One region of the Rhodococcus sp. UYP9 genome, then DNA from elsewhere that is predicted to be linked to it. Evidence: riboswitches for the same ligand, from Rfam matches in the RefSeq annotation. Region 1 holds a riboswitch; each other region holds the start of a gene.
The links. Region 1 has a riboswitch for S-adenosylmethionine ahead of ABIB36_RS07855 (aminotransferase class V-fold PLP-dependent enzyme). Riboswitches for the same ligand answer to the same signal wherever they lie in the genome.
Positions count from the first base shown of each region.

Region 1 (9,726 bases):
GTGCACGCTGCCGCCGCGGTCGTAGGCGCCGGGTTTCACCCCGGTCAGCAGCAGGCGAGAGCCGACGACCGAGATCGCCATCCGGCCGACCGGGGTGATGAACAGCGAGAACGCGACCAGGAGCCACCACCAGGACACCGTCGGCGCCCATGGCACGTCGGCGAACCACGACATGACGTTGGCGAGGATGCCGAGCCAGGTGACCCACTGCAGGCCGGTCAGCGTGGTCAGCGGCACTGTTGCGGCGATCTGAATCCACTGAGCCCGGCGCGGCGTCGGGATCACCTCGCGTGGCACGACGTCGACCGGCGGTGCAAGGTCGTCGAGCATGCGGGCAAGTGAGCCGAGCCGCGGGTGGTCGTACAACTGCGCGACGGTGACCTCGGGAAAACGTTGACGCAGCGCTGTCACCAACTGCGCGGCGGACAACGATCCGCCACCGTTCTGGAAGAAGTCGGCGTTGTCGTCGGAGACCTGAGCGCCGAGAATTTCGGTCCACAGTTCGGCAACCCATCCTGCGGTTCCGCCGAGCCCGGACTGTTCGCCCATGCCGGGAAGTGGCCACGGGAGCGCGTTTCGATCCACCTTGCCCGACGTCCGCGTCGGCAGCTCGTCGACGAGGGTGAGCCGCGGAACGAGCGCCGACGGAAGTTGCTGGGCGAGCAGGGTCCGCGCGGCGTCGAGATCGAAGTTCGGGTCGGTGCTGGACAGATACCCGATGAGCACGGAGTTGCCCGCACCCGTGGTGCGGATTGCCGCGGCAGCACCGGCGACACCGGGGAGGGCCTGTAGTGCGTTGTCGATCTCACCGAGTTCGATGCGTCGCCCGCCGAGCTTGATCTGATCGTCGGCGCGCCCCTGGAAAAGTAGGCCCTCGAGCTCGAGTTCGACGAGGTCTCCGCTGCGGTAGGCGCGCTCCCAGCCGAGTGTGGGCATGGGCGCGTACTTTTCGGCATCCTTCTCGGGGTCGAGGTAGCGGGCGAGTCCGACACCCCCGATCACCAGTTCACCGACTTCGCCGACGGCTACGGGATTGCCTGCAACATCGACGACCGCGAGATCCCAGCCGTCGAGCGGTAGACCGATGCGCACCGGACCCTTGCCGTCCATGATCGATGCGCAGGCGACGACGGTCGCCTCGGTCGGACCGTAGGTGTTCCACACTTCACGCCCGTCCACGGCGAGACGCTCGGCCAACTCGGGCGGGCAGGCCTCGCCACCGAAGATGAGCAACCGGACTGCTTCGAGGGCAACGGCGGGCCACAGGGCCGCCAGAGTGGGAACCGTCGATACTACGGTGATGTCGCGCGAGACGAGCCATGGCCCCAGGTCCAGGCCGCTGCGCACGAGCGATCGTGGCGCCGGCACCAGTGCGGCGCCGTGACGCCAGGCGAGCCACATTTCCTCGCACGACGCGTCGAACGCCACGGACAGGCCCGCAAGTACACGATCACCGGGGCCGAGCGGATCGTCCTGCATGAACATGCGCGCTTCTGCATCGACGAAGGCCGCCGCGCTGCGGTGGCTCACGGCCACCCCCTTCGGGGTCCCGGTCGAACCGGAAGTGAAGATGACCCAGGCGTCGTCCTCGGGTGTCGGGACGCCGACGTCCGAGGCGGGTGGTGTGTTCTTCTCGGCAGTACCGGCAACGATTCCGTTCGCGGTCACTACCGCAGTGACCTGGGCCTCGCCGAATACCAGTTCGGCGCGCTCGTCGGGGTCGTCCGCGTCGACGGGCACGTAGGCCGCCCCCGCGTTGAGAATCGACAGGATGGCGACGTACAGAGCGAAGGATCCCGAAGGCATCCGAATTCCGACGCGATCGCCGCGGCGAACACCGGCCCGATACAGCCACTGCGATCCCTCGTCGATGTCTACGAGTAATTCGCTGTAGGACACCGCGACAGTGCCGTCGTCGATGGCGGGTGCGTCAGGGTACTGCTCTGCTGTGGCGCGAAGAACATCGATGAGCGTGCGCTGCTCGGGCGCGTGCTCGGAGCGCAAGAAGTCGGTGGGTACGTCGTTCGAAGGCAGTTCGGGGGCCGAATCCGATTGTGGTTGCACAGAAAACGGGGTGTCCTTCTTCTCGTTGATTGCCGAATTGCGAGTGAACCTCGATGGTCGTTATCTCATGTTCGGGTGGCCGGAAGGTGAACGGACGGATGGATCGGTGAGGCTCGACACCGCGCGAATTCTACTCGGGATACGGCTTCGGATCGGCTGGAGACGCGATTTCCTACCGGAGGGGTTGACAACCTCGTAGACCGTTTGCCATCCTCTTCACAGGTCATGAGTACCAGCATCGAGCCCCGGCTTGCTGGTCGGCAACCCTCCTCCGCGGTGGGGTGCTCCGGGTGACGACCTGGCTGACGCCGGAATACCGGCGCGGCAAGCGCGGACTCGATCGTCCTTCTTCGATATTTCGAGTCCCTTGATGTACAAGGGGATATTTGTCATGACTGCTGTTCTCGAAAGCTCGTGCGCACCGTTCGCCGTGGTCAGTGGGGCAGACCTTCAGGTCCCGCTGGTCGACGGCAGTACCTGCACGTATGCGAATTTCGACTATGCCGCCAGCGCTCCTGCTCTCGCCGCGGTGACCGATCGGATCGTCGAGTTGCTGCCCTACTACTCGAGTGTGCACCGCGGCGCGGGTTACGCCTCGCGCGTGTCGACGGCGGCGTACGAGAAGGCTCGTACGACTGTGTCGAATTTTGTTGTAGCACAGAGCGATTCAGTGACGATCTTCACCAGGAACACCACCGACTCGCTCAACCTGCTGGCGCGGTGCGTGCCCGGTGAGACCGTGGTACTCGACATCGAGCACCACGCGAATCTATTGCCGTGGCGGGACCGCCGTGTCGTCGTTGCCGCCGACACCCTTGCCGAGACAGTGGCGCGCATCGAGGTCGAGCTCGCCACGAAACCGGCTGCGTTGCTTGCCATTACCGGCGCCTCGAATGTCACCGGTGAAGTGTTGCCCATTCGTGAACTTGCAGAGCTGGCTCATCGGTACGGTGCTCGCATACTCGTCGACGGCGCCCAGCTGGTACCGCATCGCCGAGTCGACATCAGCGACCTCGGTGTCGACTACCTCGCCTTCTCCGGCCACAAGCTGTACGCCCCGCATGGCGCAGGAGTGCTCGTGGGTCGTCGCGATTGGCTCGATGCGGCTCAGCCGTACCTCGCCGGGGGCGGTGCCGTGCGCAGTGTGAGTGTGGAATCCACCGCATGGGCGCTCTCGCCCGCGCGTCACGAAGCCGGCACGCCCAATGTCCTCGGCGTCGCCGCAGTGGCTGCCGCTTGCGAGGCGCTCGCCGAGCACGAGAGGTCGGGATCCGTCGAACACGAGCGTGCTCTGTCGGACCGATTGCGCGCCGGACTGACGGCAACCCCCGGCGTGCGCTTGCTCGAAGTGTGGACCGACTCTCCGGATACTGTGGGGATCGTCACATTTACGATCGACGGCTTTGGGCCCGGTGAGATCGCTGCTTACCTGTCGGCTGAGCATGGCATCGGTGTTCGAGACGGCAAATTCTGTGCGCACCCTCTTCTTGCGCGCCTCGGTCGTCCCGACGGGGCAGTGCGTGCGAGCCTCGGTCTGGGAAGCTCCAGCGCCGACGTCGATCGCCTGCTCGGAGCCATAACGAAGCTCGTGCACGAGGGCGCGTCGTGGACGTACGCGGAGGAGGACGGATGGTGGAACCCGGTGCCCGATCCGCGTCCCTTCCCCGATCTGGTGGACGGAAAGGCAGGAGTGGGATCTCCCTGTGTCCCGGCCACGGTGCCGGTGAGTGCCATCGGGGAGTCAGGTGCCGCTGAGTGGGACGAAGCCCCATCGCCGGCTGAAGCGGTTAGCATCGGAATATGACAGCAATTGTCTTGTGGCGCAACCGTCGCTGGTACGACAGGTACGTCGATTTGTGCCGGACAGCGTCCGGATCTTGTAGGCGCTCGGGTTAGACCCCAGACAGAAGCCGCATCCCTTGCCTTGTACGAAGGACACAATCGCATGTCGCACAGTTCCGATATCACCTCCGATCACCTCCACGCTCGCCCCATCCGGGTGGCCCTCGACCTGAATGGGCAGTGGACCGAGCTCACCGACTCGACTCCGACTTCGGAAATGGTGAGAATTCAGGCCGAAGACCTGCGGGAAGCGCAGAATCTGCGTACTCGGCTTCGCGCGGAGGCCGTCGAGTCGGGCAAGGACGCCGACGAAGTGGCCGTGTTCCTCGATATCGAGATTCACATCGCTGACGATGCACGCACTGCCCGTCGAGAGTTTGCAGGCCTCGACGCCCCGGTGGTTCCGGCCTCGATTCGTTATATCGGTACACCCGTCGGGCTGGCAGGTCTGATAGCCGATGTGAAAGCTGCTGACGTCGCCGATGGCGTCACCCTGATCGCAGCGGGTCCCCAGGAAGCGAATTTCGGCAAGGTCGCGTACGGCGTCGTGCCGTGGCTGGAAGATCGTGGAGTCGTGTTCTCGGCGTCGAACGTGGCGGGAGCCACCGGAGTTCGACCTGCCTCGCGAGTGCTCGCCTCGTAGCTCGCACTACTACTACGAGCGGGCCGCATCTGTCCTCAGGTTCCCGCAGCCTCTGCTGTCATGTCATGTCATGGACAGGGCAAGTCCGGCGGTGATGCGCAGCAGTTCCGAATAGGTCGTCCGAAAGATCGTGTTCGGATGCCCTGCAGCAGACCACAATTCGGGATACTCGGCCATCTGCTCGTCGACGTATGTGGGCAGATTCGTCGGGTGACCCACCGGTGCGATGCCTCCGATCGGTTGACCGGTGCAGTGCTTGACCAGCTCGAGTGGAGCTTGCGACAACCTCCCCTCCAGTCTCCGGCCTGTCCGATCGAGGTTCACCCGGTGCGCACCGGAGACGAGCAGTAACACTGGGTCGTCGTCGAGCAGAAACACCAGGGACTTCACGATCGCGCCGACGTCGACGCCGAGAGATTCGGCGGCGGCGTCGGCGGTCACTGTCGGCACGGGCGCGGTGACGACCACCCCGTGATGTCCACGCGAGATCAGGACGTCCGCGACGTGGGCTGCGTTCGGGTGAAGAAGCCGGGGCATAGGGCAAGCGTATTGCCAATCGGCAGTCCGTGCCTCGTACTAGGCGTAGACGGGGAGGTTTGCCGGTTTCTGTTGTGTGCGGTAGGTGAAGCCGAAGAACAGGGCGAGACCGACCACCGTATAGAGGACGAGTGCCAGCGCGGGCTGCCCGACGCCGTTGCCGGCGAAGTAGACGATGCTCCGAACGCCTTCGGTGCCGACTCCCGGGGTGATCCAGCGGCCGACGGCCGAATAGAACTCCGGAAGCACGTTCGGACCGAATGCCCCTCCGGCGCTGGGGTTTCCGAGAATGACGAACACGACGATCGCGATCGGAACAGCGACAACACCGACCGCAGCGCGTAGCCCGAGCGTGAACAGTGCCGTTGCCAGGACCACCGCTGTTCCCAGTACCGACAGAGGGAACCAGTGGCCGGCGAACGTGCCGAGAACATGCGTGGTGATGAACGCACCGAGGATTCCGGACAGGATCGAATAGCCGACGAGTACCCCGAGCTGAGTCGACGCTTCGCGTAGCGACTTCGGTGCGCCGATGAGGAGTCCGATTGCCGCGGCGAGCAGATACCCGCCGACGACCCAACCGACGGAGAGGTAGAAGCCGGACAATCCTCGGTTGTCGTGGATGCCCACCGGAATATCGTCGCGAACGACGAAGGTGCGGTTCTGACTCTTGTCGATCTTGGTGAAGATCGCGTCGAGCGAGGTGGCAATGGAGCTGCCTGCGGCGCTGGCGGTGATGAGTGTGTCCGTGCCCGTCGGGCTCAGAACGTAAGCGCCGAGCACCTCTCGGTTCCGGATCAGCGCACGCGCATCGCCCGTGCTGGCAGCGGTGCGGGCATCGAGGGGAGTGCCTTCGATGGCGTTGAGCTTGTCGGCCGTATCGACGTCCAGGCCGGCAGGGAGCCCTCGCGCGGCAACGACCACGATCGGAATCTCGCGCGGGGTCGGCTGATGGAAAGCAGCTACGTAACTGAGGATGAAGCCGAGTTGGAGTATCAGCACTCCGGCCGCTAGCCAGACAACCTTGCGCATGGATGTGAACTTTCCTGTCGAATGGATTGTCAATACCTAAGGTATTGAATACTCTAGGTATCGTGACGGTAGACGGTCAAGAAGAGTGGTTGTCGACACAGATCGCGTCGGGCCGGCCCGGGCGCGAGAACGTGCGTGAACGGCTGCTCGACGCGGCAGCCGACGAGTTCACCGAACACGGATTCGCTGCGGCCAAACTCCAGGACATCGCCAGACGCGCAGGCTTCACCAAGGGCGCCGTCTACTCCAATTTCGAGTCCAAGCAGGCACTGTTCGCCGAGCTGCTCTCGCGCCGCTCGATGGAACTCGCCGCACGAGTCATCGACGACGTGTCCGACCTCGGCCCCGACGATGCTGCCGGAGCAGGCGGCAGCGCCATCGCGTCGTGGATCGTCGCCGAGCCCCGGTGGCCACTGCTGGTGACCGAGTTCGGCATCCATGCTGGTCGAGAACCAAAGTTGGCGGAAAGCTACCGACGTGAGCGTCGAGTACTTCGGGAAGAACTTGCCACCCTGATCTCCGCCAGGGCCGAGGCGTGGGGCGTGGCGGCCACTCTCGATGCGCGAGAAGTAGCGACGTCACTGCTGGCGCTGATCTCCGGCCTGTCCGTCGAGCATTCCGTCGATCCGGACGAGATCGACGAACGAGCCATCGGTGCAGCGATCACCGAACTCTTCGCTGGCGCAATCGCCCGGGCGACCGAGCAAGATTGAAGCGGATCTCATCGGGTACCCGACCCACATGAGTGCTCAGAACCCCGACCCGAACGAAACCGCAGGATTGGAACCAGGCGGCGGTGTTCAGCCCGGAGATACGCCACCGGCAGAAACTAGCGTCGGTGGTCCGCAGCACGAACCGCCGCAACGAGGGTTGGCATTGCCGATCGTGTTTCTCGGGCTCATCGGGCTGGTGGTGATCATCGTCGCAGCTGGGCTGATCGGTCGAATCTTCGGTCTCTACTAGTAGGTGAGAACGGGCGGCCCGCTAGGCTCAGCGGCATGAAGGAACAAATCTGGAACGCATTTTCCGTCGAAATCGCCGACCATGTGGCGGTAGTTACCCTGATCGGTCCTGGCAAGGGTAATGCGATGGGCCCGGACTTCTGGAACGAATGTCCACTGGTTTTCGCGCAGCTCGACGCTGATCCCGACGTACGCGCAATCCTCCTCGTCGGCTCGGGCAAACACTTCACTTTCGGTCTCGACCTGGCATCGATGGCAGGTGAGTTCGCCCCGCTGATGGCAGACAAGGCCCTCGCCGGTCCGCGTACCGCCTTCCACAACACGATCAAGCGGATGCAGTTGGCCACCAACGCAGTTGCCGACTGCCGCAAGCCCGTCGTTGCAGCCGTGCACGGCTGGTGCATCGGCGGCGGCCTCGATCTCATCAGTGCCGCCGACATCAGGTACGCCAGCTCCGACGCCAAGTTCAGTGTTCGTGAAGTGCGGGTCGCCATCGTCGCCGACATGGGTTCGCTCGCGCGCCTGCCCGCGATCATCGGCGACGGTCACCTTCGCGAACTCGCATTGACGGGCAAAGACATCGACGCCGCTCGCGCCGAGAAGATCGGACTGGTGAACGACGTGTTCGAGGACCACGACGCGCTGATCGCCGGTGCTCGGGCCACAGCAGCAGAGATTGCCGCCAACCCGCCGCTGGTGGTGCAAGGCGTCAAGGAGGTCCTGGACAACTCACGGGCAGCCGACGTCGACGCCGGCCTGCGATTCGTAGCTGCCTGGAACGCTGCTTTCCTCGCCTCGAACGATCTGACCGAGGCGATCACCTCAGTGTTCGAGAAGCGCCCGGCAGAGTTCTCCGGAAGCTGACCCACCGTGGATTACGCCGAAGAAATCGGTACCCAACTGGTGCGTCTGCAGCGCGCACGGGACCGCAAGATTGCGCAGCTGACCGAAGAGTCCGGTGGCGTCGACGGAGCAGCATTCGTGTGCTTGTTTCGATTGCTTCGCGACGGCCCGATGAGGTCCAGTGAGCTGGCGGCACTGGTCAACTCGGACCCGTCGACGGTGAGCAGGCAGGTCGCCCAGCTTGTCGACCGTGGGCACGTCGAACGTGTTCGCGACGAGAGCGACGGCAGGGCGTTCGCCCTCGCAGTCACAGAGTCGGGCAAGCAGGTAGTCCATCGAATTCAGCTGCGTCGGACCGCGCACATCGGCAAGATCATCGAAGACTGGTCGAACGACGACCGCGCGTCATTGGTCGAACTGCTGGACAGATTTCTGACCGACTACGAGCGATCCAGAGTGGATACGTCCAAAGGCTCGTGACGGCAGAACCCCAGGTCGGTCATGTCTCCTTCTCCGGCTTCCCAGAGCGAGGCATGACGACCCGGCGTCAGCGCAGCGCGCTTTTGGGGTCGTTCCAGAGCTGATCGGTGAAGTCCTCCAGCGCGACGAGTACGACCGTGTCCTCGGCTCGACGAAGAATCGACTTGCTGGCCCGAACCTGCACCACATCGCCGGTCTTGTCGGTCATGCGCCACAGCGAATCGGCTCGCGTGGCAACCGTCGTCAAGAACATCTCGGCGACGTTGACACCCTCGGGAGCCTGATCGGGAAAGATGTCGTGCAAATGAAAGTCCGCACGAGCCGATTCCTCGGTGCCGAAAAGTTCGTCGAAGGCTTCGTTCGCGAACACGATTGCGCCACTGGGATCGACGGCGAGAATCGGCACGGGGATGCGGTCGAGAACGACCGTCACCGGCAGCTCTGGAAATTGTCCTGCATCGGAGACGAAGCTAGCTTGCCTGTTCTTACGACGCTCGCCCGTATCTCCTGCGGACGAATCGACGGAATTGCTTTCGCTCATAAATCTCCCCACTAGTGCGTCGAAAAGAACCAAGCTGTGTTGCATACCCGCAGGGGAAGGGTGAACACTTCCCCTGCCGGAAACATCCAAGTACGGAACTGCCGGTGCCTAAAAGTTGTCAGTGCTCTGGATTGTCTGCCAAACGCTTGAACGATGCAGCGATTTCGGCTTCTGCTTCGGCCCGGCCTACCCAGTCCGCGGCCGTGACGTGCTTGTTGGGCTCGAGGTCCTTGTAGTGGACGAAGAAGTGCTTGATCGCGTCCAATTCGAACGTCGAGACATCGCTGAGATCCTGGATGTGGTCCCAGCGTGAGTCGCCTGCAGGCACGCACAGAACCTTGTCGTCACCGCCGGCCTCGTCCACCATCTTGAACATTGCCACTGGGCGGGCCTCGACGATGACTCCGGGGAAAACGGATTCCGGGAGAAGAACGAAAGCATCGAGCGGATCGCCGTCCTCACCGAGGGTGTTCTCGATGAAGCCGTAGTCGGCCGGGTAACCCATCGCCGTGTACAGGTAGCGGTCGAGGCGAACTCGACCGGAAACATGGTCGATTTCGTACTTGTTTCGCTGACCCTTGGGGATCTCGATGGTGACGTCGAACGACACGCGCTGCCCTCGCTCTTCTTTGTTCTCGTCTTGCGTCTCGAGTGACGCACGATGGTGGCGGGGTCAGCGTACCGGACCCGAGGATACTGTTGGAGAAACTGGCAACGGGAAGAAGAAGACACCGATGGAGGAATGTTGGCCAGGTTGACCAAGCGAAATCTCGGTCCCACCG
Region 1 is NZ_JBEPPH010000002.1:326,926-336,651, forward strand. Features, by position in the region: gene ABIB36_RS07850 (Pls/PosA family non-ribosomal peptide synthetase) at 1-2,064, opposite strand, end outside; SAM riboswitch class IV at 2,286-2,401, shown strand; gene ABIB36_RS07855 (aminotransferase class V-fold PLP-dependent enzyme) at 2,456-3,868, shown strand; gene ABIB36_RS07860 (hypothetical protein) at 4,010-4,549, shown strand; gene ABIB36_RS07865 (YbaK/EbsC family protein) at 4,613-5,086, opposite strand; gene ABIB36_RS07870 (hypothetical protein) at 5,126-6,118, opposite strand; gene ABIB36_RS07875 (TetR/AcrR family transcriptional regulator) at 6,250-6,831, shown strand; gene ABIB36_RS07880 (DUF6480 family protein) at 6,860-7,081, shown strand; gene ABIB36_RS07885 (crotonase/enoyl-CoA hydratase family protein) at 7,117-7,944, shown strand; gene ABIB36_RS07890 (MarR family winged helix-turn-helix transcriptional regulator) at 7,951-8,403, shown strand; gene ABIB36_RS07895 (PAS domain S-box protein) at 8,471-8,944, opposite strand; gene ABIB36_RS07900 (inorganic diphosphatase) at 9,063-9,554, opposite strand; gene dacB (D-alanyl-D-alanine carboxypeptidase/D-alanyl-D-alanine endopeptidase) at 9,687-9,726, shown strand, end outside.

Region 2 (9,726 bases), 170 kb from region 1:
ATCGACGTGGCGAGTACCGAAGCGATGACAGCTCCGGTGGGGAGCGCCAGCGTGATCGCCGGGAGCACCAGCGAAGGCACGCCCTGGTCGCCGAACGCTGGAAACCACCGTAGTTGGAACGAGAACGCCTGCAGGAGAACGAGCCCTACCCAGAATGTCGGCACCGCGACGCCCAGTGGCGGGATCGAGAACAGCAGGTTCCTGAGCCAACCGATCTTGGTGTACGTGGCGAAGAATGCCACTGTGCCGCCGAAGAGCAGCGCCAACACCAAGGCACTCGTCGCCAAGGCCAACGTAGACGGCACTGCGTCGATGATTGCCGTCGTCACCTTTTGCCCGGTGGCGATCGAGAATCCGAAGTCACCGCGTACTGCGCCGCTGAGCGAGTGCCAGTACTGAACCCACACGGGCTGGTCGAGACCGTAGCGCGCCTGCAGTTCGGCGATAGCAGCCGCGTCGACCGGGGTGCCGGAGCCTGCCGAGTCAGCGGCAAGAGAAACCGGGTCGGATGGAAGTAGAAACAACACTGCGAACGACACAGTAAACGCAGCCCACAGGACCAGAACTGCTTGTACTACGCGCTGCGCGAGGTAGCGAATCATGGCTACTGTCCGCTCAACCAGGTATCGAAGAACTGCAGACGGGCGGACGCCTCGAACTTCAGGTCCTGCACTGACGGCCCGACGCCGATGGCCTGTGAGAGTTCGATGGTCGGAATCCACAGCCCGTTGTCGAGAACCTGCTGCTGCGTCGAGCCGATGATCTCGTTGCGTGCGGCGGTGTCGGTGGTAGCCAACTCTTCGGCGAGGGAGGCATCCAGATCCGGGATCGGTCCACGCGCGTTCAGGTTTCGTCCGTCGACAGCGAAGGTGGTACGCAGAATGTCGCCATCGGCCCTGGTGCTGTTGTAGTACGTCGAGTCGAAATCCTTGGTGCCCTGACGCGCAGTGCCCTCCGGGCTGGATACGAGTTCGAGCTGCAAATCCACCCCGACATCGCGCAGTTGCTGCTGAGTGAGTTCCAGGATCGCCTGGTTGCCTGCGAACACAGCGGTGAACATCACCTTGAAGGAGAGCTTCTGCCCGTTCTTCTCACGGATGCCGTCCGCTCCGAGAACCCAGCCGGCCGCGTCGAGGATGGATGTCGCCTTGCCAGGGTCGAACGTGATGTCCTGCAGCTCGGTATAGCCGGGTGTCTTGCTCGCCAATGTGCTTGTTGCAGGCTTGAAGTCCGGACCGAGAACGGTGTCCACGAGCTCCTGCCGGTCGATCGCCGGTATCAGCGCTTTTCGTACTTCCGGATCCTGCAGCACCCCGCGAGAGACGTTGGGCTGGAACCCGAATGGCGTGCCTGGATTCGAGGTCGTCAGGATCGAACCACCGGTTGCCTCGATCTGCGGCGCATCTTGCGGCAACGCATCACTGATCGCGTCGAGCTGATTCGAGGACAGACTTCCGGTGCGGACACCGGACTCCTGCACGACGGTGAACTCGATGCCGTCCAGGTACGCCTCGCCCTCGTGGCCGAATGCCGCCGAGCCCCAGCTGTATCCCACCCGTTTGGCGAGAGTGACCGACTTGTTCTGCTGGTAGTCGGCATAGGTGAACGGGCCACTGCCGATGTTGGCTCCGAGGCACCTCGCTTCCGCAGGCTGTGCGACGGTATCGCGTGATTGAATTCCGAGCTGCGCAGTCGACGTTGCCTGCAGGAACTGCGCATTCGGGCCGTCGAAATCCACTCGTGCGGTCAATTGGTCGACGACGGTCGTGCCCTTGTATCCGGTGAGATAGCTCGCACCGAGAGGGGCCTTCACCGAGGTCAAGTCGGTGACGATCGAGTCGAAGTTCGCTTTGACCGCTTCGGCGTCGACCGGGGTTCCGTCGCTGAACGTCACACCGTCCTTGAGTGCGAAGGTGAACGAGGAGGCGTCGGGAGCGACTTCCCAGCTATCGGCGAGCCACGGGGTGATCTCACCGGTGTCGGGATCCTGATCGGTGAGCGAATCCACGACCTGCCGAACCACGTAGATTGTCTGGTTACTGCCCGATTGCGCCGGGTCCGAGCAGGTCGGTGCCCCGGACAGTCCATAGCGCAGCGTGCCGCCCGACCGTGGTTCGCCGACGTCGGCAGGTGAGGTGGAACTGCCGCCGCAGGCAGTCAGGACAATGCTGACGGCAGCGAGCGCGCTGACTCCGACAAAATGGGAACGTGAGGACACCGAGTTACTCCGGATCTCGAGGAAGGACCGAACAGCCCACCGCGACGCCGAAGGAGCAGCGGCACGTCGAGCTGACGGACGGAAGGTGGAGGGTGAAGCAGAACTATGGGGCAAGCGGGCGGCTCGGAAGTCGCTCGCGCAAGACGGGGGCCACGGCGGATTGGAACAGTTCGAGGCTTCGACACCACTGCCGCGGTGTCACACCGTCGGCGTCGGCGCTCAGGTGAATCACTTCGTGTCCGAACTGCTCGTGGTAGCGGCCCACCTTGTCGATCACCTGCTCCGGGCTACCGATCAACGCAGAGCTGCGCTCGACCAGATCCTCGAGCGAGTCGAATACCACCGGAATGCCGGCGCTGCGCTGAGCTGCCAAGCGTGCTTCGAACGTGAACCGATACGCAGCAACGGCTTCCTGCGAGGTCGGAGCGATATGGAAGCCTGCGGTTCCTGCACCGACAAGAGCGCCCTCGGGTCGATGACCGTGGAACTCCCATCGTTCGCGGTAGTGCCGGACGAGTGCGGCGTACGGTTCGATGGGATGGGTTACGTTGGCCGAAAATATCGGATCACCGTACTGCGCAGCGAGATCCACCGACTGTCTGCTTGTTGCACTGCCGTGCCAGATGCGGATACGACTCTGCAACGGACGCGGCAACGTCTTCGCGCCCACCAGCGGCGGGCGGAACCGCCCCGACCAGGTCACCTTCTCGTTGTCCCAGAGCATCCGAAACAGCTCGTAACCTTCACGATTTCGCTGCCACTGATCCTGCGGTGTGACAGCGAACAAGTCGGCCTGTGCAGTGCCATTACCCTTTCCGATGATCAGTTGCAGCCGACCACCGGACAGGTTGTCGAGCGTCGAGTAGTCCTCGAATGCGCGAACCGGGTCCAGAAGACTCAACGTGGTCACCGCAGTGAACAGTCCGATCTCCGACGTCCGAGCTGCGATAGCGCTCAGAATCACCGGCGGGGAGGACGAAATGAACGGATCTTCATGGCGCTCCCCCACTGCAAAGCCGTCGAAACCCAGTTCTTCGGCGAGCACCGCAGTGTCGATGACTTCACCGAGCCGTTCGGCCGGGGTCTTCAGTTTCCGCGAAATCGGGTCGGCACTGTTCGATACCAGCGTCATGAGCAGAAATTTCATGCTGCGCTCTCACTAGTGCGCGGGCCCAGCTCGAACAGTGCCGTGCCGAGCGTGCGGCCGTCCACGAGATCGGCCACCAACTCCCCCACGGCGGGGGCGAATTTGAAACCGTGACCGGAAAAACCCGCGGCCACAGTCAGATTGCCGGACCGATCGACGATGAAATTCGAATCAGCGGTCGTTGTGTACAAGCAGGTCAGTGGATCAGCAGAATCGACATCGACGCCTGGCAGCCATGCTCTCGCGTAGCTTTTCAGGCGCTCCACGCCCTCGGGAGCGGGCGTGAAGTCACGTGTGTCGGGATCGACCACTGGCCCGGTACCGTGCTCGCCGATTTTGACGCCGTCCTCCGATGCGAGGCCGTAGATTCCTTCCGTCTGCAATGCGGCACCGGGGTGGTGGACGAAGCTGGGCCACGACGCGTCGAGAATCGGTAGGAAATGCGCGGGCTGTTCCTGAGTGGTCACCAGCTCTGGCATCGACACGTGCGCCGATGCGATCCGAGAGGTCCACGCACCCGCGGCGACGACCACATGATCGGCGGCAAAACTACCGGCGTCGGTCGAAACTTCCGTTGGAAGAATCTCACGAACGGCGCTACCGTATTCTGTTCGCACTCCCAGCTTTTCGGCCACCGAAGTGAGGGCTGCGACACTGCGATCTGCATGCAACCGACCTGCATCGGGGTGGTGGAGCACCGTGGTATCGAATGTCATCCCCGGCCAGCGGCGGTGCGCCTCGTTCGGGTCGAGAACCTCCCCCGCCCGTCCTGAGCGTCGCAGTGCTTCGATTCTCGGCCTCACGATATCCGGTAGCCCGTGGTCCACGGCACCGGTAATGGTGAGCAGGTCTGTACCGGTATCGATTTCGAGCTCGCGCCACAAGGTGTAGGCGCGGGCAGCGAGGCCGACGTAGTAATCGTCGGCATAGGCGTGCCGGAAAATCCTCGACGTCCCGTGCGAGGCGCCGCTTTTGTGGCCGGGCTGGAACTGTTCCACGAGGGTCACCTCGTGTCCGCGCTTGGCGAGGCTCCACGCCGATGCCGCCCCGATGACGCCGCCGCCGACGACTACTACCTTCATGGCAACTTCCTGACCTGTTCGAGTTGGTTACGGTGCCGTGCGCGGCAAGCCGGGCGGGTTGATGATCGACTCGGAGACAGCCTCGGACTGCAGGCCCCATTTCGCGAGCACCTTCTCGTAACTGCCGTCCTCGATGACGTGGTTGATGGCTTCCTGGATCGGCCCGATGAGGCCGTTGTCCTTCTTCGTCAGCACTGCGATCTCGCCTTGCAGTGCGTCCCCTGCACCGGAGAAGGTCCCGATCACTTCGCTCTCACCGGTGCTGGAGGAGTGATAGACCGCAGAAGGGTTGGGGCCGAAGTATGCGTCGATACGACCCGATCCGAGAGCCAGGTAGTAGTCGGACGCATTCTGGTAGTACGCGATCTCCGCGGCAGGGAGCCCGTCGGCCGCATTCTGCTCGTTCCAGTCGACGAGCAACTGTTCCTGGTTGGTGCCCGAGCCCACGCCGATCTTCTTACCCGCGACGTCCGTGCGTCCCTCGACCGTCCAACCGCTGTCCTTCTTCGCCTCGAATGCGAGGTTGTCGAGTCGGTAGGTAGCGAAGTCGTACTTGTCTTTTCGCTCCTCGGTGACAGTGACGTTGGAGATGAATACGTCGTTCTCACCCGAGTCGATCTTGACGAAGTTCTGTGCCCAGTCCGCAGTTCGGCGGTCGAGCTGTAAGCCCAAGGTGTCGGCGATCAGCCACGCGATATCGATCTCGGAACCGATTGGCGTCGTGTCGTCGGTGGCATAGAAGCCCAGTGGGGGAAGCGAACCGATCGAGCCCGTGCCGATCAACGTGCCCCGATCCCGAATTTCCTGAGGTACCTTCGCGGCGATCTCATCGACCTTGTCGACGTGGATACGGCCGGACTGTTCAGGAGAGAGGTCGTAGGTCACGCCATCGGATGCGGTCACGGTGTCCTCGGTCGCGGGTTCGCTGCAGGCGGTGGCCGAGAGGGCGACCGCGACGAGCGCTGAGGCGACTGCGGCGAGACGTCTGGTGGATCCGGGCATGGCTGTTCCTTGTAGTTCGAAGTGGCGCAACTGCGTCAGAGGACGCGTGCGAGAAAGGCTTTGGTTCGTTCTTGTTTCGGATTGTCGAGCAGAGCGGCAGGTGACCCCTGTTCGATGATCAGTCCGTCGTCCATGAAGACGATGTTGTCCGCGATCTCGCGAGCGAATCCGACCTCATGGGTCACGATCACGAGCGTCGCTCCGTCGCGGGCGAGAACACGAATTACTTCGAGAACCTCGCCGACGAGTTCAGGGTCCAGAGCCGAGGTGGGCTCGTCGAAGAGAATTACTTTGGGGCGCAATGCGAGTGCTCGGGCAATAGCCACGCGTTGCTGTTGCCCGCCGGAGAGCCGGCGCGGATAGTCGTGCTCCTTGTCCGCAAGACCGACGCGCCCGAGCAAAGCCTTCGCCTCGATCTCGACCTCGGACCGAGTGCGCTTCTGTGCCGAGACCGGCGCCTCGACAACATTTTCCAGCGCAGTCAGGTGCGGAAAGAGATTGAAGTTCTGGAACACGAACCCGATCTGCGACCGCTGACGAAGGATCTCCTTGTTGCTCAGTTCGTGTAACTTGTTGCCCTTGCGGCGATATCCCACCAGTTCACCGTCTATTCGAACCGTGCCCTGGTCGACTTTCTCGAGATGGTTGAGAACCCGCAGCAGTGTCGACTTCCCCGAACCGGACGGCCCGATGATGACCGTGACCTCGCCGGGGCGTACCAGAAGATCGACGCCTTTGAGTACCTCCAGCGTGCCGAACGACTTTTCGATGCCGCGTACCTCGACGGCGTACTCGGAATTCTTCGGCAGCGCGGTCATCGTGTAGCCCCTCGTGGCGCCAGGGTGATCTCGGAAAGTTTGCTGCGCAGCTTCTGAATCGGGGTCGGTGGGATTGTCCGCACAGCACCCTTCGCGTAATGCCGTTCGACGTAGAACTGGATCACCGAGAGGATCGACGTCAGCACGATGTACCAGGCGGTTGCCACCAGCAGAAGCGGTACGACCCGCCCGTTGCGGCCGTACACCACCTGCACCTGGTAGAACAGCTCGGCGATGGCCATCACCGATACGATCGAGGTTCCTTTGAAGAGACTGATGACCTCGTTGGCGGCATTCGGCAATATTCCGCGCATGGCCTGTGGGAGAACAATTTTGAAGAACTCACGACGCTTGGGGATACCCAACGCAGCAGCTGCCTCCAGCTGGCCTTGATCGACCGAGATGATCCCGGATCGAACGATCTCGGCAGAATACGCGGCTTGGTGTAGTGCCAGACCGATGATTGCCGCGGTCGAGCCACTGATGACACTGTTGACATCGAACTCGAAGAACGCCGGACCGAACGGAACGCCCAGCGACAGAGTCCGATACAGATACGCGATGTTGAACCAGAACAAGAGCTGGACTATCAAGGGGATGGACCGAAATGCCCAGATGTAGGACCAGGAGATCACCTGCAGGACAGGGTTGTCCGACAGTCTGGCCACCGCGAGAGCGATCCCGATGACGAATCCGAACAGCGTTCCCCAGAACGTCAACTGAATGGTGAGCCATAGAGCCGCCAGTATCGATGGCGCAGTGAAGTAGTCCGCGAATGTGCCCCAATCCCAACCAGGATTGGTCACGAATCCATGCAGGAACTGAGCGAGTACGACCACGGTGACTGCGCTCGTCACCCACCGCCATGGATGCCACTTTCGAGCGACTACCAGTTCTTCGGCATCAGCAGCGACGATGCCGGGAGCGGGCCTGGTTGCGATGTCGGTCACGGGGACCACGGAATGATTGTGTGCATGCGAAAGCGCCCTTCGGGTGGCGTGTACCGGGAGAAAATGTCTGTGATGTTCTCAGGCGTGGCAACAGGTACTGGTCGCCACGCGGCATAGATCTACGTGCAGGCGCCGCCACGTGTCGTAGCTCATGTTTCCTCCATCGGTCCTGGCGGTAGCACCCACACCTTCGGTGAGAAAGGGGGTTGCTGCGACGTCGTAGAGCCAAGGTCTCTCGGTCGCTCTGGATGGTGATGAAAACCTATGCCTTCGGCAGTGGATACGTCAAGTCGAGTAGTTCCATTCATGTTGCAGCAGTGCATATTCGGCTTGCAATCACGTTGATTTCAACCCTTGCAACCCACCGAAATCGGTCCGCGTGCACCCCTGGTTCATTCGATCCCGCCGCAGCAACGGACCCGCCGCCGCGCGGTACCGACCACACTGTTCGCTCCACCGAGTTCGACGCGTCCCCGGATTGACGGATTGAGTCAGGTGAATTAACTTTGTTCAGTCAACTGATTTAGAAAGCTTTTGCTATTACTCATATGCCCCGGAGGCACTTATGTCCCAACGCTCGGCCGGCACCGCCCCCGCGGTCTCTGATTCCACGAAAGGCGCCGGCACGGGTCCGATAGTCGCGGTCCTGTCGTTTGCGGGAGTCGTGGTCGCGCTCATGCAGACCTTGGTCATTCCGCTGATCCCCCAGCTCCCCACCCTGTTGAACACATCTGCGTCGAACGCTGCCTGGGTGATCACCGCAACGTTGCTCGCCGGAGCTGTAGCGGTCCCCATGATGGGCCGCCTCGGTGACATGTACGGCAAGCGCAGGATGCTCCTCGTCGGTCTGGCTCTGCTCGTCGTCGGATCGGTCATCGGCGCATTGAGCGCATCCGTGGTGCCACTCGTCGTCGGCCGCACCTTTCAGGGTTTCGCAGCCGGTGTGATCCCGCTCGGAATCAGCGTCATGCGCGATGTCCTTCCTGCCAAGAAGCTCGCAAGTTCGATTGCCCTGATGAGCGCGTCGCTCGGCGTCGGCGGAGCCCTCGGAATACCCGCGGCATCACTGATCGCCGAGTACGCAAGCTGGCATTACTTGTTCTGGGCGGCCTCCGCCCTCGGGGTCTTCGTCATCGGCCTGGTCATGGCAGTGGTACCCGAATCCAAGGTCCGTACCGGTGGGCGCTTCGACTTCGCCGGAGCGGCATCCTTGTCGGTCGCACTCATCACCTTGCTTCTGGCAATTTCCAAAGGTTCGAGTTGGGGATGGACCAGCGCCCTGACACTGGGCATGCTCGCCGCCTCACTCGCATCGTTCGTCTTCTGGGCATGGTGGGAACTGCGCACCGCAGAACCGCTGGTCGACCTCCGCGTCACCGTTCGTCGGCAGGTTCTCTTCACCAACCTCGCCTCGATTTTCGTCGGCTTCGCGCTCTTCGCGATGAGCTTGGTCTTTCCCCAGGTTCTTCAGTTGCCGACCTCCACGGGGTACGGGTTGGGACAGTCGATCCTCGCTGCCGGCCTGGTGATGGCTCCCTCCGGGCTGGTCATGATGCTCGTCGCACCGATCTCCGCACACATCACCACAACGAGAGGCCCGAAAGTCACCATGATGCTGGGCGCGCTCGTCATCGCCGTCGGATATCTGCTCGGCACCCTCACCCTCAGCGCGGTGTGGCTGCTGGTTCTCATTTCGATCATCATCGGCGCCGGAATCGGTCTTGCTTACGGAGCTATGCCCGCCCTCATCATGGGCGCAGTTCCCGCCTCGGAAACCGGTGCAGCCAACAGCTTCAACACGCTGATGCGTTCTCTCGGAACATCTTTCGCCAGCGCAGTGGCAGGGGTCATCCTTGCGCAGATGACCATCAGCACCGGAGCGGTCAGTGTCCCCTCCGAAGCAGCCTTCCATGTGACGATGGCAGTCGCAGCAGGGGCTTCCATTCTTGCCCTCGTACTCTGCATCTTCATCCCGCGCTTCCAGAGTCCGACCACTTCGACAAAGGTCGAGTCGGCGGCCGGCGCATTCGAACCCGCCACCGCTCGGAACTGACGCCGGGACCGCAGTCTCCGGGTAGAGGAGTAGCCATGGGGTGTTCGATGAAATCCGAAAGTTCACCTCATGGTCAGACTCTCGATGATGGAAAATCTTCCAATCGGCCATTTGCCCGACCATCATCGAGTCATGGCGCCCACAATCGAAGCGTGGCAGTGGCAATTGGACGCGGCCTGCCGCGGCACCAGCTCGGAGGTCTTCTTTTCACCCTCAGGTGAAGGACGGACCGCGAGACGAGTGCGCGAAGAACAGGCGAAAGCCCTGTGTGCGGAGTGCCCCGTCCTCACCCAATGCCGACTTTTCGCTCTCTCGTCCAACGAACCCTTCGGCGTATGGGGCGGGACAACGGCCCGTGAACGTGCACTCGAGCGTGCCCGGGCGCAAAGGGCCGGATAGAGCACATCTGCAGCTCTCGAACAGCCCGGTAGAGCACAATGGTGATGTGAGCTCACC
Region 2 is NZ_JBEPPH010000002.1:495,123-504,848, reverse strand. Features, by position in the region: gene ABIB36_RS08740 (ABC transporter permease) at 1-602, opposite strand, end outside; gene ABIB36_RS08735 (ABC transporter substrate-binding protein) at 605-2,218, opposite strand; gene ABIB36_RS08730 (LLM class flavin-dependent oxidoreductase) at 2,322-3,365, opposite strand; gene ABIB36_RS08725 (FAD-dependent oxidoreductase) at 3,362-4,447, opposite strand; gene ABIB36_RS08720 (ABC transporter substrate-binding protein) at 4,475-5,449, opposite strand; gene ABIB36_RS08715 (amino acid ABC transporter ATP-binding protein) at 5,485-6,267, opposite strand; gene ABIB36_RS08710 (amino acid ABC transporter permease) at 6,264-7,208, opposite strand; gene ABIB36_RS08705 (putative leader peptide) at 7,296-7,370, opposite strand; SAM riboswitch class I at 7,375-7,472, opposite strand; gene ABIB36_RS08700 (hypothetical protein) at 7,472-7,699, shown strand; gene ABIB36_RS08695 (MFS transporter) at 7,783-9,270, shown strand; gene ABIB36_RS08690 (WhiB family transcriptional regulator) at 9,340-9,669, shown strand.
Region 2: it holds a riboswitch for S-adenosylmethionine, as region 1 does, so the genes downstream of both, ABIB36_RS08705 (putative leader peptide) here and ABIB36_RS07855 (aminotransferase class V-fold PLP-dependent enzyme) in region 1, are expected to answer to the same signal.

Region 3 (9,726 bases), on a different contig from region 1:
TCTACCGAGTACCGTCCGCCCTGCCATGGATCTTCTTCGCCTTGGCCGGAGTTGGCGAACCTGAGGTCGAGCTCGCTCTCGGTTCGGTACGTCAGGTGTGCGATTCGGCGCGCTATGCCCAGTCCGACCCGTGGGGCCCGGCCGGTTCCGTGATAGTTGCCGCCCTGCCAGTCGGGATCGGCCTTGATCGCCTCGATCTGAGTTGTCTGCGTACCGATTTGGTCGGCAGTTGCACGACCTCCGACCGCAAGCACCAGAGCTGACGCGACGCGGTCCGGGTATCCGACTATCCATTCGAGAGTGCGCATGCCTCCCATGGAGCCGCCGACCACGGCCGCACATCTTTCGATGCCGAGTACATCGGCGAGTGCTATCTCGGCGGACACCTGATCGCGGATCGAGATCTCCGGAAAGGTACTGCCGTATGGGACTCCGCTCGGGTTCAGTGACGACGGTCCTGTCGTTCCACCGCAACCACCGAGCACGTTGGAGGCGATGACACACCATTCGTCCGTGTCGATCGGAGCGCCGGGCCCGACCATCCCGTTCCACCACCCGGGCAAGGCATGAGCGCCTCCGGCAGGTCCGGACACATGTGAGTCCCCGGTCAACGCATGCTCGACGAGCACCACGTTGTCGCGGTTCGGGGACAGCTCACCCCAACGTTGAACGGCGATGGTCACCTGCGGCAGGGACGCACCGTTCTCGAGGTCCAGCCGACCGATGTCGATACTGCCGAGCCGTCCGTCCGGCGCAGGAAACCCTGCGGCCGAACGGACGTCGTGCACTGAGCTGATGGTCAAGACGCCGCCGCAGCGAATCCGCGCGCGAGATCAGCGACGATGTCGTCGATCCCTTCGATGCCCACCGCGAGGCGCACGAGTCCTGGAGTGACACCCGCCGCGGTCTGCTCCTCGGGTGACAGCTGTGAGTGAGTTGTCGATGCGGGATGAATTACGAGTGAGCGCACATCACCGATGTTAGCTACATGGCTGTGCAGGCTCAGTGCGTCGACGAACTTCTTGCCCGCGTCGATGCCGCCCTTCAGTTCGAAAGCGACGATGGCACCCTGCCCCTTCGGTGCCAATTCCTGGCCACGTTCGAACCACGGGGAGGACTTCAGACCTGCGTAATTGACGCTGACGACCTCGCTGCGAGCCTCGACGAAGGCTGCTACCTTCTGCGCGTTCTCGACGTGGCGTTCCATCCGAAGGCTCAGCGTCTCGAGTCCCTGGCTGATCAAGAATGCGTTGAACGGTGCGACTGCGGCCCCGATGTCGCGAAGCAGTTGGACCCGAGCCTTGAGGGCAAAGGCCGGTGCACCGAGGTCCGCGAACACCACGCCGTGATAGCTCGGGTCAGGAGTGGTGAAGTTGGCGTGGCGCCCTTGGGTCCAGTCGAAAGTGCCACCGTCGACGATGACGCCTGCGATTGCTGTGCCGTGGCCACCGAGGTACTTGGTGGCCGAATGGACGACGATGTCGGCGCCGTGCTTCAGCGGCTGGATGAGATACGGCGTCGCGACGGTGTTGTCGACGATGAGCGGAAGGCCGTTCTCGTGCGCGATCTTCGACACTCCGGGAATGTCGAAGATGTCGTTCTTCGGGTTCGAGATCGTTTCGCCGTAGAACGCCTTCGTCTTCGGTGTGATCGCGGATCGCCACTGTTCGAGGTCGTCCGGGTCGGAGACGAAGCTGACGGTGATACCCAGTTTCCGCAACGTGTAGTGGAAGAGGTTGTACGTGCCGCCGTACAAGCGCGGGCTCGAGACTATGTGATCGCCTGCTTCGGCGATGTTCAGAATTGCAAGAGTCTCGGCGGCTTGTCCGGAGGCCAAGAGCAGCGCCGCGACGCCACCCTCCAGCGCTGCGATGCGCTGCTCCACGGCATCCTGCGTGGGGTTCATGATGCGGGTGTAGATGTTGCCGGGCTCGGTCAGTCCGAAGAGCGCGGCAGCGTGGTCGGTGCTGTCGAAGGTGTACGACGTCGTCTGGTAGATCGGTAGCGCGCGTGCGCGTGTGACGCCGTCAGCGTTCTGGCCTACGTGAATCTGCTTGGTTTCGAAGCTCCACGACGCGGCGGGATCTTCGATGGGTGAGCCGGCGGCATCTACGACGTCGGGTGTGTTCTCGCTCATGGTGGTTGACTACTCCGTTTTCGATTCAAGAGTGCGATTCGGCTGGGGCTCGGCGTAGCGAGCCGGGCGGGGCGTATCGAAGCGACAACACATCGTGAACCTCCTAGGGGCTAGCAACCGAGCATGGTTGTGCTCGGTTGTTGGGTTCGCCCCTGGCGAACCCGCGCTTGTTCTCCGACTGCACGAACGCAGTCGACTAACCAGGTCTTCTCACCCGGGGCACCCCACCGCGGTTGGAGGGTTGCCGGCCAGCAAGCCGGGGCTTTGACGCTGGCACTCATGACCTTCGCAGAATCCTAGCGTGTCCTCCGACACGTGGAATAGCGACACCGTCGTCAGTGTCGATCGGGCTGTCACCAGGGCCCACAGTGGTCGCCGGTCGGAGATACGACGAAAGGGTCTCCGGCCATGCCTGAGCGGCCAAGCAGTACGCTTGTCTTGTTTCCTCGCACGCTCACGCACAGCGCGCGAGGCGTATACGTTCGAAGTCGAGTACACGCACTCGGCCCAGCAGTGAAAAGGCGTAATACGGGTGGGACCGCCGATCGACTCACAACGTCGGTTCTGCGGCAACACTGGCAGCTTCGGAAGACGAAAACGGCATACTTCCCAGGAGGACGCGAACCCCACATGTCCAAGATCAAGGTCGAAGGCAAGGTCGTCGAACTCGACGGCGATGAGATGACACGCATCATCTGGCAGTTCATCAAGGACAAGCTCATCCATCCGTACCTCGATGTCGATCTCGAGTACTACGACTTGGGAATCGAATCCAGGGACAAGACGGATGACCAGGTCACCGTCGATGCCGCGAACGCAATCAAGAAGCACGGCGTCGGGGTCAAATGCGCGACGATCACTCCGGACGAGGCTCGCGTCGAGGAATTCGGCCTGAAGAAGATGTGGCGTTCGCCGAACGGGACCATTCGCAATATTCTCGGTGGCACCATCTTCCGGGCACCGATCATCATCTCCAACGTTCCGCGACTGGTTCCGGGCTGGACCAAGCCGATCATCATCGGCCGCCACGCCTTCGGCGATCAGTACCGCGCCATCGACTTCAAGGTCCCGGGACCTGGCACCGTGACCATCACCTACATGCCCGAGGACGGCAGTGAGCCGATCCAGCACGAGCTGGTCAGGTTCACCGAGGAGAGCCTCGGCGGCGTCGTGCAAGGTCAGTACAACTTCAATCAGTCGATCATCGACTTCGCCCGTGCGTCGCTGAATTACGGTTTGCAGCAGAATTACCCGGTGTACTTGTCGACCAAGAACACGATCCTCAAGGCCTACGACGGCCAATTCAAGGACACCTTCCAGGACATCTACGAAAAGGAATTCAAGGCGGAGTTCGACGCCGCCGGACTGACGTACGAGCATCGCCTCATCGACGACATGGTCGCGTCGTCCATGAAATGGGAGGGCGGATACGTATGGGCCTGCAAGAATTACGACGGCGACGTCCAGTCGGACACCGTTGCGCAGGGCTTCGGTTCGCTCGGCCTCATGACGTCGGTTCTGCTCACGCCGGACGGTAGGACCTGTGAAGCAGAGGCTGCACACGGCACGGTGACGCGCCATTTCCGTCAGCACCAGCAAGGGAAACCGACCTCGACCAACCCGATTGCATCGATCTTCGCGTGGACTCGAGGTCTCGAACACCGCGGCAAGCTCGACAGCACTCCCGACGTCACCGGCTTCGCTCAGTCCTTGGAAGACATTGTCGTCAAGACCGTCGAAGGTGGCCAGATGACGAAGGATCTGGCCGCACTCGTCGGAGGAGATCAGGGCTACCTCTCCACCGAAGAATTTCTCGGAGCACTCGACGAAAACCTGCAGAGGGCGCTGAAGTAGTTGCATGAAACAGCTGAGCACCTGCTCGGGTGAGGACAATCACCGGGCGTGGACTCGGAAATCAGGTGGCGCGGGACGAGAATCGAAGAAGGGGACGTTCCCTACCAGGGTCGTCCCTTTCTTCATGTTCGACAGAGATCGTGTTCCCATCTCGATGAAAAGGTTGTTCTGCTGTGAGTGTCACCGATTCGGCGTTCGCCAAGAATGTCACCGCTGTGCGTGAGCGGGTGTCGAACGGTCCGAATGGCGGTCGAAGAACGTTGTCCACGCGGCGAAGGTTCGCGATGCTTGCCCTGTCCATCGGCGGCTTCGGTATCGGCACCACCGAGTTCGTGTCCATGGGTCTATTGCCCGAAATGGCGACCGCGATGGACGTGTCCGAGCCGAGCGCCGGACATCTCATCTCGGCCTATGCACTCGGAGTGGTCATCGGCGCTCCCGTCATCGCAATACTGGCAGCACGGGTACCTCGCCGGGTGTTGCTGCTCGCCTTGATGGTCGCATTCGCCCTCGGCAACCTCGGCACGGTCTTCGCGCCGAGTTTCTACGAGTTGATGGCGTCGCGTTTCGTTGCAGGCCTTCCTCACGGTGCCCATTTCGGTGTCGCGGCGTTGGTCGCCGCACACCTGGCGGAACCGGGCAAACGTGCCAAAGCGGTCGCCATGGTCATGATGGGTCTGTCGATCGCCAACGTCGTCGGAGTGCCGGTGGCCACGTGGGTCGGGCAGTCCTTCGGATGGCGCAGTGCCTTCGGCATCGTGACGGTCATCGGTGCCCTGACCGTCGCCGCGATCGTTGCGTGGATGCCTCGCCTGGACGGAATGCCCACCACGCGGGCGATAACCGAGCTCGGTGCCTTGGGGCGTCCGCAAGTGTGGATGACACTGATCATCGCCGTCGTCGGCTTCGGCGGGATGTTCGCCGTGTACACCTACATTGCGACCACTCTCACCGACGTCTCGGGCCTGTCGAAGGCTTTCGTTCCCGTTGCGCTGATGATTTATGGGCTCGGTATGGTCGCCGGCAACTATGCGGGTGGCCATATCGCGGACCGCATGCTGATTCGGGGGATGTACATCTCGATGACCGCGATCGCCCTCAGTTTGTTCGGTTTCGTGTTCGCGGCGCAGAACCCGTACACGGCCTTGCTGTTCGTGTTTCTGATCGGAGCATCCGGTTCGTCGATGGTGCCTGGTTTGCAGACCCGACTCATGGACGTCGCAGCCGATGCACAGACTCTTGCCGCCTCGCTCAACCATGCCGCGTTCAACCTTGCCAACGCGATCGGAGCAGCCGTCGGTGGTGCGGTGATCGCTGCCGGCTTCGGATACACCGCTCCTGCGGCTGTCGGCGGTGTGTTGGCCCTCGGTGGCATGCTCGTGCTGACTGCCGCGGTCATGATGCAGAAGAAGTCCGACGCGAAAGCCGCGCTCTAGCCGAGACCCCGCCGGGCGGGTTGTGACTGTGCGGTGCGATCTTCACCGAACCTCCACATTTCCCGTCGTTCCCCTCCATGGCCGACCTCTAGGGTCAGGGACATGAACCGCACAGTCCTGGTCGTCGACGACGAACCGACTATCTCCGACGCTCTTGCCGCGCGCCTGCGTGGTGAGGGCTTCGACGTCGTGACGGCCGCTGACGGTCCCACCGCAGTAGAGGTGTGCGGGAGAACTCGGCCCGATGTGGTGGTGCTCGATGTGATGCTGCCGGGCTTCGACGGGCTCGAGGTGTGTCGGCGAATTCAGGCACAGCGTTCGGTGCCGGTCCTGATGCTCACCGCGAAGTCCGACGAGACAGACATGTTGGTCGGCTTGGGTGTCGGTGCGGACGACTACTTGTCGAAGCCCTTCAGCATGCGCGAGCTGGTTGCCCGCGTTCATGCGCTCGTCCGGCGTTCGGAACGCGTGATGGTCGATGAATCTGCTCCCACGCGGATCGGTGCCATTCGGATCGATCACGATGCACGCCGAGTGTCGGGCGCCGACGGCGAAATTCATCTGACACGAACCGAATTCGATATTCTGACGTACCTTGCCTCTCGCCCCCGGACCGCCGTCGGCCGTGACACGCTGCTGGCGGCGTTGTGGGGATGGGAGGACTCGGCGAGTAGCCGTACCGTCGACAGTCACGTGAAGGCCTTGCGACGCAAGCTCGGTGGCGACCTCATCAGAACTGTGCACGGCGTCGGGTACGCGCTGGAGGTGCCACGATGACCTCCGTGACCGACGCCTTCGTGTCGATGACGCGTAGGTTGCCGCGCCCGCTCGATCCGCTGGGTTCGTTCAAGTTGAAGGTGTCCTTGATCGTGGGGTTGGTGCTGGCAGCGGCAAGCATCACGTTCTGGTTCGGGGCCGGGTGGCAGTTTCGTTATGCGTTACTGGCCGCACTTGTCATCTCGTTGGTGGCGACACAGGTTGTGGCACACGGGATGACCTCGCCGTTGCGAGAAATGACCGTGGCTGCGGGGGCGATGGCGCGAGGAGACTATTCGAGACGGGTACGTGCTACCTCTCGAGACGAGATCGGGCAGCTCGCTGCAGCCTTCAACACGATGTCGACAGATCTCGAAGCAGCCGAGAAGTATCGGCGAGAGCTGATCGGTAACGTCTCGCACGAGCTGAAGACCCCTATCTCAGCGTTGCGAGCGGTACTGGAGAACCTGGTCGACGGAGTCAGTGAACCCGACCCGGCAACCTTGTCCGTTGCGCTGCGGCAGACGGAAAAGCTCGGTGACCTCGTGACCGAGCTACTCGATCTGTCGAGGTTGGAAGCAGGCGTACTCACCCTCCACGAGGAACTCTTTCTCGTGTACGACTTCCTGTCGGACACGACTAAGGGGCAACCCCGTGTGCATCTCGACGTGGTGCCGCCGACCCTGTCGATCGTTGCCGACAAAGCTCGACTGACCCAGGTCGTGAACAACTTGGTGGACAATGCCGTTCGGCACGCGTCGTCCGGAGCAGACGTTGCACTCTCGGTTCGGCAGGTCGGTGGCGATCTTCTGTTCGACGTGGTCGACGACGGCCCGGGTATCGCACCCGAAGAGCGCTCGAGGGTGTTCGACCGGTTCACTCGCGGCGGTTCCACCGATGGTGGCACCGGGCTGGGTCTGACGATCGCCCGCTGGGCGACCGAATTGCACGGCGGCACAATCGAAGTGCTCGATCGTAGTCCTGGATGTCACATCCGGGTATCCATTCCTTGTAACTGAAGCGAAATTCAGCTCACCACCACCGCGGCTTGACAGTGCCGTGGAGCTCTGTCATGCCCGCAACAGAAAGAGGTCTTTTCGTGATCGTCGTAGACAAACCCGAAACCGTTGTGAGAAAGCAGAACTGGTCCCTGTGGCCGCGTCGAGTCTGGCCGCCGCGCCGTTACGCGGCAGCGCCGCGCAACGTCTTGATCGGTGCGCTGGTCGTCGGGTGCATCGGTGCGGTAGTTCTCGGTGATCGCGGGATCGGCTACCCCATCACTGCCGTGGCGATCATCTTTGCGGCATTACGTGCATCGAAGGGTGCACCGACGCGGTGGCAGATGGTCGGTGCTGTGGGAGTCGTTGCCCTGAGTTCGATCGCCGCATTCCGTGCTGCGGAGTGGCTCGTGACGCTCGCCGTCGTAATGGCCGTTCTCGTCGCCGGGGTGGTGCTCTCCCGCTCGTGGACGTGGACAGGTGTCGCTCTCGGTGCACTCATTCCCGCGCTGGTACCGGCCCGCGTAGTGCGTTGGTGCACCCGCGGATCGCGCAGAATCGACATGGGGGGACTTGCACCTGGTCGAGTATTTCGCGTCGCAGCCACGACGGCAGTGCTGTTCCTCGTCTTCGCAGGTCTTTTCGCCGGAGCCGACCCGCAGTTTGCCGAAGTCCTGTCGAGCGCGACACCGACGGTGCGAGTCGACAGTGGATTCGCCCGGATTCTCCTCTTCGCGCTGGTTGCCGCGGGGACACTCGCGGTGTCGTACGTCGTAGCAAATCCGCCCCGATTCGATGCTCTGGCCCGGCCGAGCGCGGGGTCACTCCGGCTGTGGGAGTGGACTGTTCCGCTGGGAACGTTGATCGTTCTGTTCGCGATGTTCGTCTTCGTTCAACTTCGAACCCTGTTCGGTGGCCAAGCACACGTCAGGACGACCGACGGATTGACCAACGCCGAATATGCACGCCAGGGGTTCTGGCAGCTTCTCGCGGTGACGGTCCTGACTTTGCTGGTGCTCGCGGTCACGATCCGAAAGGCGTCCCGCGTGTCCGGATCCGACCGCCTCGCACTGCGTCTGCTGCTGGGCGTGCTCTGCGCACTGTCGCTCGTGATCGTCGGATCGGCACTTCATCGTATGTCTCTGTACGAACAGCAATACGGATATACGACATTGAGGGTGTTCGTCACCGCGGTGGAATTGTGGCTCGGATCGGTGTTCGTCCTCCTGATGGCCACCGGAGTGTCGATGTCCGGCCGATGGCTACCCCGCGCGGTTGTGGGAAGTGCAGTTCTGACCGTCCTCGCGTTGGCAGTGATCAACCCCGACGCCTACATTGCTCGGCAGAACGTGGATCGCTTCGAGCAGACAGGAAAGATCGACACGACATATCTTTCACGTCTGTCCGCCGACGCCACCGAAGAACTCGACCGACTCGAAGAGCCGTATCGCAGTTGCGCGATCGGCAGAGCTGTCGCAGCGGAGTCGAGTTGGAACGAATGGAATCTGGCCGACGCCCAAGCCCGTCGCATACTGACCGAACAGCCGCGACGACAGTGCGCAAGCCATGCAGTTCGGTGACATCCCGAAGCGTCGAGCTATGCCCGTAGGACCTTCTCCATCGCACGGCCCTTGGCCAACTCGTCGACCAACTTGTCGAGGAAACGGATCTTCTGCATCAATGGATCTTCGACTTCTTCGACGCGCACCCCGCACACCTTGCCGGTGATCAGCGACGTATCAGGGTTCATCTCCGCGTCGGCGAAGAAGTCCTCGAACGTCGTTTCGGCGGCCAGATGCGCGTTCAATGCGGCTTCGTCGAATCCGGTGAGCCACTCGATCACCTCATCGAGTTCGGCTTTGTTGCGGCCCTTGCGTTCCAACTTCTTCACATACAGCGGATACACGGACGCGAAGCTCGAGGTGAAGATCCTGTGCATGTGTTCGAGTGTAGTTTCACGAGCTGACAGTTGGGCTTCCGGAGACGCCGTTGAGCAAGTATGGTCGAGACTCGCTTCTGCGATGCATCACTGCTTCACGACTGAACGAGGAAGGGGAGCCGAGTGAAGTTCCTCCACCTCGTTGCGACCTACCTCGTTCTACTCGTGGTACTTGCCACGTTCCAAGATTCGGTGTTCGCTGCCGCATTCGGACTCGTGCTCGCAGCCGTCGTCGTCACAGTCGTGGTCATCTCGGGTCGGCGCGGTCTCATTCTTCTGCTTCCACGGACCGATCACGGCCCCGACCACGAGCAACGTCGACTTCGCGGGTCCTTCCGTAGACAGTATCGGCCCGACGAGCCAGGTCGGCCTATGCCGCGAGCACCCGGTTCCGTGGTGGGGGCACTCTGAGTCGTCGAGTTCTCCCACTCCTTAGCTTTTGTGCACTTGCGAGGAATCCACGGGAGAATTCATATGCTTGTCATTACCAACGCCACCAGGCGTTTCGGTTCGCTGACCGTGTTCGGCGGCATCAATTTCAGAGTCGACGAAGGTTGCGCGTGCGCGATCGTCGGGTCCAACGGTTCGGGGAAGACGACCCTGCTG
Region 3 is NZ_JBEPPH010000003.1:529,068-538,793, reverse strand. Features, by position in the region: gene metX (homoserine O-acetyltransferase MetX) at 1-803, opposite strand, end outside; gene ABIB36_RS12220 (bifunctional o-acetylhomoserine/o-acetylserine sulfhydrylase) at 800-2,137, opposite strand; SAM riboswitch class IV at 2,296-2,422, opposite strand; gene ABIB36_RS12215 (NADP-dependent isocitrate dehydrogenase) at 2,768-3,991, shown strand; gene ABIB36_RS12210 (MFS transporter) at 4,165-5,427, shown strand; gene ABIB36_RS12205 (response regulator transcription factor) at 5,530-6,204, shown strand; gene ABIB36_RS12200 (HAMP domain-containing sensor histidine kinase) at 6,201-7,202, shown strand; gene ABIB36_RS12195 (DUF4153 domain-containing protein) at 7,256-8,761, shown strand; gene ABIB36_RS12190 (DUF2200 domain-containing protein) at 8,779-9,120, opposite strand; gene ABIB36_RS12185 (DUF6412 domain-containing protein) at 9,244-9,531, shown strand; gene ABIB36_RS12180 (ABC transporter ATP-binding protein) at 9,595-9,726, shown strand, end outside.
Region 3: it holds a riboswitch for S-adenosylmethionine, as region 1 does, so the genes downstream of both, ABIB36_RS12220 (bifunctional o-acetylhomoserine/o-acetylserine sulfhydrylase) here and ABIB36_RS07855 (aminotransferase class V-fold PLP-dependent enzyme) in region 1, are expected to answer to the same signal.